DNA from 3 places in the Clostridium acetobutylicum ATCC 824 genome. Region 1 is predicted to be linked to each of the others. Evidence: predicted binding sites of a transcription regulator. Region 1 holds the regulator's gene; each other region holds the start of a gene.
What was found. The regulator Rex, encoded in region 1, represses fermentation and respiration genes when NADH is low (regulators of the CRP and FNR family bind a similar motif). The targets are predictions, from matches to a motif close to ATTGTTAANNNNTTAACAAT.

Region 1 (2,283 bases):
AAGTGCTGAGATAAGTATCCTAGTTTTTTGGTTTTATCTATAAATAAATCACCAGTGTCATGTTCTAGTTGGAAAGTTAAAATTTTAAACAATGTTGATTTTCCAGCACCATTTGGACCTATAAGGCCTACTTTTTCACCATCATTTATACTAAATGTTATATTTTCCAAAATTTTATCAATGCCGTAGCTTTTGCCTATATTTTTGCAGCTAACAACTATCATGAGTATCACCAACCTAAAATATTTTGTAAGGAAACTAAGTAAGGTTTATTTAAAGTTTCCATTAGTAAAGATTATAAGATATCTTTAATTATACCATAGGAAAACTAAGGTTAAAGCTAATTTTTAAGGTATAGTATAGAAAATATAGTTGAGTTTAAGGGCTGTATAGTGTATTAAAGAAAAGATATAATATTAAAAGAAGAAAGTTTATAAACTAATTTGATATAAAACTATAAACAATAAAATAATATGATTAAAAGCATTTAATGTGTATAAGTTAAGTTTTTCACAGAATAAACTCTATTTATGGTAGCTTTTTAAAGTTTTATTGAAAAAAAAGAACTATATTGAAAATATTCTATACTAACAAAAGTATTTAAGAATAATATAAAGTAAAAAGGATAGTGTAATTGAATAATAATGTGGTAAAATATATGATGTATTGTTGTATATGAAGAAACAAGTTAATTATGGATTATAAATGTATTTTAATTATTTAATATACCAACTTAATTTGAACTTGGCTTCTACAAAAGTGATATTAAGTAAGAGGTGGTCAAAGTGGATAAGAAAAAAAACATATCAATGGCAGTTATCAGACGTCTTCCCAAATACCACAGATATTTAGAAGAATTGTTAAAGAGTGATGTTGATAGAATATCTTCAAAGGAATTAAGCGAAAAAATAGGATTTACTGCATCGCAGATACGCCAAGACCTAAATTGTTTTGGTGATTTTGGACAGCAGGGATATGGATACAATGTTAAGGATTTAAGCAGGGAAGTTGATAATATATTAGGACTTACTAAAATGTACAACACCATAATAATTGGTGCTGGAAATATAGGTCAGGCAATTGCTAATTATATAAACTTCCAAAAAATGGGATTTGATTTAAAGGCTATATTTGATATTAATCCTAAGCTAATAGGTCTTAAAATACAGGATGTTGAGGTTCGGGACGTAGATAATATAGATGGATTCTTACAAAAAAATAAGATCGATATTGGAATAATATGTGTTCCAAGTAAGAATGCACAAAAAGTTTGTGATATTATTGTTAAAAATAATGTTAATGGAATATGGAATTTTGCTCCTGTTGATCTTATGACTCCAGAAAATGTAATTGTTGAAAATGTACATTTAAGTGAAAGCCTTCTAACACTTAGCTGTTTATTGCAAGAAGTGAATAAAAGCCGAGATTAGTACGGTAATGTTATTTAAATATATATAAAAATTATTAAAATTTAATATAAAATGGTTTTAATATTGAAATATAAAATAAATCATTATATAATAATTATAGAAGCATATGCTTCTAATTTTTTGCCCGTCTTTGTTATAATATTAACAATAAAAAAATATTTTAGGAGGATTAGTCATGGAACTAAACAATGTCATCCTTGAAAAGGAAGGTAAAGTTGCTGTAGTTACCATTAACAGACCTAAAGCATTAAATGCGTTAAATAGTGATACACTAAAAGAAATGGATTATGTTATAGGTGAAATTGAAAATGATAGCGAAGTACTTGCAGTAATTTTAACTGGAGCAGGAGAAAAATCATTTGTAGCAGGAGCAGATATTTCTGAGATGAAGGAAATGAATACCATTGAAGGTAGAAAATTCGGGATACTTGGAAATAAAGTGTTTAGAAGATTAGAACTTCTTGAAAAGCCTGTAATAGCAGCTGTTAATGGTTTTGCTTTAGGAGGCGGATGCGAAATAGCTATGTCTTGTGATATAAGAATAGCTTCAAGCAACGCAAGATTTGGTCAACCAGAAGTAGGTCTCGGAATAACACCTGGTTTTGGTGGTACACAAAGACTTTCAAGATTAGTTGGAATGGGCATGGCAAAGCAGCTTATATTTACTGCACAAAATATAAAGGCAGATGAAGCATTAAGAATCGGACTTGTAAATAAGGTAGTAGAACCTAGTGAATTAATGAATACAGCAAAAGAAATTGCAAACAAAATTGTGAGCAATGCTCCAGTAGCTGTTAAGTTAAGCAAACAGGCTATTAATAGAGGAATGCAGTGTGATATTGATACTGCTTTA
Region 2 (2,283 bases), on a different replicon from region 1:
TTGCGATACAGAGTTTCCTCCCCAAGTGCCGCATCCAAGAGTAAATGATGGTGCTATCGCAAAATTGTATAAATCTCCGCTTGCTCCCTGTGAAGAAGGCATGTTAATAAATGTCCTTGAAGTTTTCATTGCTAATCCAAATTCTTTAACTTTATCCTTATTGTTTTGTGAATCTATATATAAAGATGACGTGTGTCCACTTCCACCTAATTCTATTAGCCTTTGTGCCTTTTTTAGAGCTTCATCAAAATCCTTAACTTTATACATTGCAAGTACTGGTGATAGTTTTTCATGTGAGAACAGCTCGCTTTTTTCAACAGATTGTACTTCGCCTATAAGTATCTTTGTAGTTTGAGGAACTTCAATTCCTGCCATTTTAGCAATTATATAAGCAGATTTTCCAACTATGTCAGCATTAATAGCTCCATTTTTAAACATAGTTTCTTTTATTTTAGCTATTTCATTTTGATTGAGTATATATGATCCTCGTTTTACAAATTCCTCTTTAACTTTTTCGTATATTGAATTCATAACTAATATTGATTGTTCAGAAGCGCATATTACTCCATTGTCATAAGTCTTTGATAAAATTATGGAGCTTACTGCCATATCTATATCTGCACTCTCATCTATTATTGCTGGTGTATTTCCTGCTCCAACACCAATTGCAGGTTTTCCAGATGAATAGGCCGCTTTAACCATTGAAGGACCTCCTGTTGCTAATATTATATCAGCTTCACTCATCAAATCTTGAGAAAGTTCTATTGATGGCTCATCTATCCAGCCTATTATATTTTTAGGTGCTCCTGCTTTAACAGCTGCATCTAAAATTAATTTTGCTGCAGCAATTGTAGATTTTTTTGCACGTGGATGTGGTGAAAAGAATATTGCGTTTCTTGTTTTTAAAGAAATTAATGATTTGAAAATTGCTGTGGAAGTTGGATTAGTAGTAGGAACTATGGCTGCAACAATTCCAATTGGTTCAGCAACCTTTGTTATGCCTAAAGAATCGTCATGGTCTATTATGCCACAAGTTTTTTCATTTTTATATTTATTGTATATATATTCTGCTGCAAAATGATTTTTTATAATTTTATCTTCTACAAGACCTATTCCTGTTTCTTCTACTGCTAATTTAGCTAAGTTTATTCTTTCTTTAGCTGCGGCTATGGCACATTGTTTAAAAATTTTATCAACTTGCTCTTGAGTATAGGTTGCAAACTTCTTTTGCGCTTCTCTCAATTCATTTAGCTTTTGTTTTAGTTCTTTTTGATTTGTAACTTTCATTTATATACACTCCTTTATAAAATTTATTATTAGTTTGATATTTAACAAACTATTGCAAATAAAACTTATTGTATTATATAACACACTTTGATGCCTTATAAATTATAGAGTGTGGTTTCCTTACATTATTTACTTCTAATGTGATAAACCGTTGATATGTACATATTTAACGCTTGTATTTCTATAGTAAAATTATGCAGTCATTTTATTTTCTATAATATTATTATATAACAGTAATTAAAGATTGTCAAACATTTAACAATAATTAATGATTATAACTATTTTTATTGCCAAATACTAGTTATAAGTGGGTGTATTACGTATTATTAGAATAAAGTAAAATCGATAAGTGTTGAGTTTGTTTTTTTATTCACTAAATGTATTTTTTACCTATAGCAAAAGGCCTCCTATGATTTTTGTTTTATCATAGAAAGCCTTTTGTTTTTTAAGCTATAGATTTTTCTCACACTTTTTTATTCATCAACCTTTTTGCAAAGTGCCTTACAGCTCTGATCCATATTCAGTTGATTTTTATATTCTATATTTTCAATATTGCAGTTAGGGCCTATTGTAATATTGTTTCCTCTCACTATTTTTGCGTCCGTGTGCTCGAGATAAATATTATCGCCTTCGATTATGCTGGTTACCAATCTTCCGCGGGTAAAGAAAAGGTTCATCATCTCATGTATAAAATGTCCAGAACCTAATTTTACTGTTATATTCTCTCCACCTATATCCTTTACTCTACATTTTCCATACATATATATTTCAATATCACCAGCATTTAATAATCCAGCTATCTCGAAGCCTCCTCTTGCATGGAAATGTTCTGCTTCACAATCCTCACCTATAGAAACTGAACCGGATATATCTATACTGTCAGTGTGAACATTTCCTTCAATATCACTTGAGCCACTTATTTTGATTTTTTTAGCAGTAACATTTCCAAAGGTACGGGAAGAGCCGCTTACAATTAAATCTCCAGAATTTAAATCA
Region 3 (2,283 bases), 170 kb from region 1:
TTACAGGAAATACCGTTGTAGATGCAATGAATCATACGGTTGAAAAAGATTATGTATTTGAAAATGATGAATTGAATAAATTAGACTATAAAAATAAGAAAGTTATAATGGTAACTGCTCATAGACGTGAGAATTGGGGAAAGGGAATAGAAAACATATGTACAGCATTAAGAAGAATTGCTGAAGAAAATGAAGATGTTGAGATAGTTTATCTAGTACACTTGAATCCTGTGGTGAAAGATGTTGTATATAATAATTTGAATGGTATGAAAGGGGTACACTTGCTTCCTCCACTTGATACAAAGGAAACTCATAATTTAATGAATAAATGCTTTATGGTAATGACTGACTCAGGTGGTCTTCAAGAAGAGGCACCTCATCTTGGAAAGCCTGTACTTGTTTTAAGAGATGTTACTGAAAGACCAGAAGCAGTTGAGGCAGGAACGGTAAAATTAGTAGGAACTGATATTAAAAAGATAGTAGACGAAGCCTATAAAATAATGAAAGATGAAGAAGAATATGAAAAAATGAGTAAGGCAATAAATCCATATGGTGATGGAAAGGCTTCAGATAGAATAGTTGATGCTATATTGTATCATTTTGGAGTATTAAAGGATAGACCAGATGAATTTTCACCTAAAAAGTAATACATGAGCATTCTAAAAGAATTTAGAATGAAGTTTCTTATGCACAAGTATTTTTTATTACATTAATATAGTTAAAATATAAACTTATGTATTTATGCTAAAACATGATTTTAAGGGGGTTAGCATATGCATAAGTTTAATTTTTTTGTTAAAAAATATTAAACTTTGTGTTTTTTTTAACAAAATATATTGATAAAAATAATAATAGTGGGTATAATTAAGTTGTTAGAGAAAACGTATAAATTAGGGATAAACTATGGAACTTATGAAATAGATTGAAATGGTTTATCTGTTACCCCGTATCAAAATTTAGGAGGTTAGTTAGAATGAAAGAAGTTGTAATAGCTAGTGCAGTAAGAACAGCGATTGGATCTTATGGAAAGTCTCTTAAGGATGTACCAGCAGTAGATTTAGGAGCTACAGCTATAAAGGAAGCAGTTAAAAAAGCAGGAATAAAACCAGAGGATGTTAATGAAGTCATTTTAGGAAATGTTCTTCAAGCAGGTTTAGGACAGAATCCAGCAAGACAGGCATCTTTTAAAGCAGGATTACCAGTTGAAATTCCAGCTATGACTATTAATAAGGTTTGTGGTTCAGGACTTAGAACAGTTAGCTTAGCAGCACAAATTATAAAAGCAGGAGATGCTGACGTAATAATAGCAGGTGGTATGGAAAATATGTCTAGAGCTCCTTACTTAGCGAATAACGCTAGATGGGGATATAGAATGGGAAACGCTAAATTTGTTGATGAAATGATCACTGACGGATTGTGGGATGCATTTAATGATTACCACATGGGAATAACAGCAGAAAACATAGCTGAGAGATGGAACATTTCAAGAGAAGAACAAGATGAGTTTGCTCTTGCATCACAAAAAAAAGCTGAAGAAGCTATAAAATCAGGTCAATTTAAAGATGAAATAGTTCCTGTAGTAATTAAAGGCAGAAAGGGAGAAACTGTAGTTGATACAGATGAGCACCCTAGATTTGGATCAACTATAGAAGGACTTGCAAAATTAAAACCTGCCTTCAAAAAAGATGGAACAGTTACAGCTGGTAATGCATCAGGATTAAATGACTGTGCAGCAGTACTTGTAATCATGAGTGCAGAAAAAGCTAAAGAGCTTGGAGTAAAACCACTTGCTAAGATAGTTTCTTATGGTTCAGCAGGAGTTGACCCAGCAATAATGGGATATGGACCTTTCTATGCAACAAAAGCAGCTATTGAAAAAGCAGGTTGGACAGTTGATGAATTAGATTTAATAGAATCAAATGAAGCTTTTGCAGCTCAAAGTTTAGCAGTAGCAAAAGATTTAAAATTTGATATGAATAAAGTAAATGTAAATGGAGGAGCTATTGCCCTTGGTCATCCAATTGGAGCATCAGGTGCAAGAATACTCGTTACTCTTGTACACGCAATGCAAAAAAGAGATGCAAAAAAAGGCTTAGCAACTTTATGTATAGGTGGCGGACAAGGAACAGCAATATTGCTAGAAAAGTGCTAGAAAGTATTGTTAAAAATAACTCTGTAGAATTATAAATTAGTTCTACAGAGTTATTTTTTAAAAAAATTCTAAACTTATGTATAAAAAATACGATAAGAATGTAGAATTAAAACTAAAGACAGTTCAATTTC

Region 2: the regulator Rex is predicted to act here: its motif matches at 1,531-1,550, upstream of adhE (bifunctional acetaldehyde-CoA/alcohol dehydrogenase).
Region 3: the regulator Rex is predicted to act here: its motif matches at 812-831, upstream of CA_RS14790 (acetyl-CoA C-acetyltransferase).

The regions. Positions count from the first base shown of each region.
Region 1 is NC_003030.1:2,835,774-2,838,056, reverse strand. Features, by position in the region: gene CA_RS13990 (ABC-F family ATP-binding cassette domain-containing protein) at 1-224, opposite strand, end outside; gene CA_RS13985 (redox-sensing transcriptional repressor Rex) at 786-1,430, shown strand; gene CA_RS13980 (short-chain-enoyl-CoA hydratase) at 1,606-2,283, shown strand, end outside.
Region 2 is NC_001988.2:35,012-37,294, forward strand. Features, by position in the region: gene adhE (bifunctional acetaldehyde-CoA/alcohol dehydrogenase) at 1-1,287, opposite strand, end outside; gene CA_RS19395 (polymer-forming cytoskeletal protein) at 1,761-2,283, opposite strand, start outside.
Region 3 is NC_003030.1:3,005,832-3,008,114, reverse strand. Features, by position in the region: gene wecB (non-hydrolyzing UDP-N-acetylglucosamine 2-epimerase) at 1-647, shown strand, start outside; gene CA_RS14790 (acetyl-CoA C-acetyltransferase) at 974-2,152, shown strand.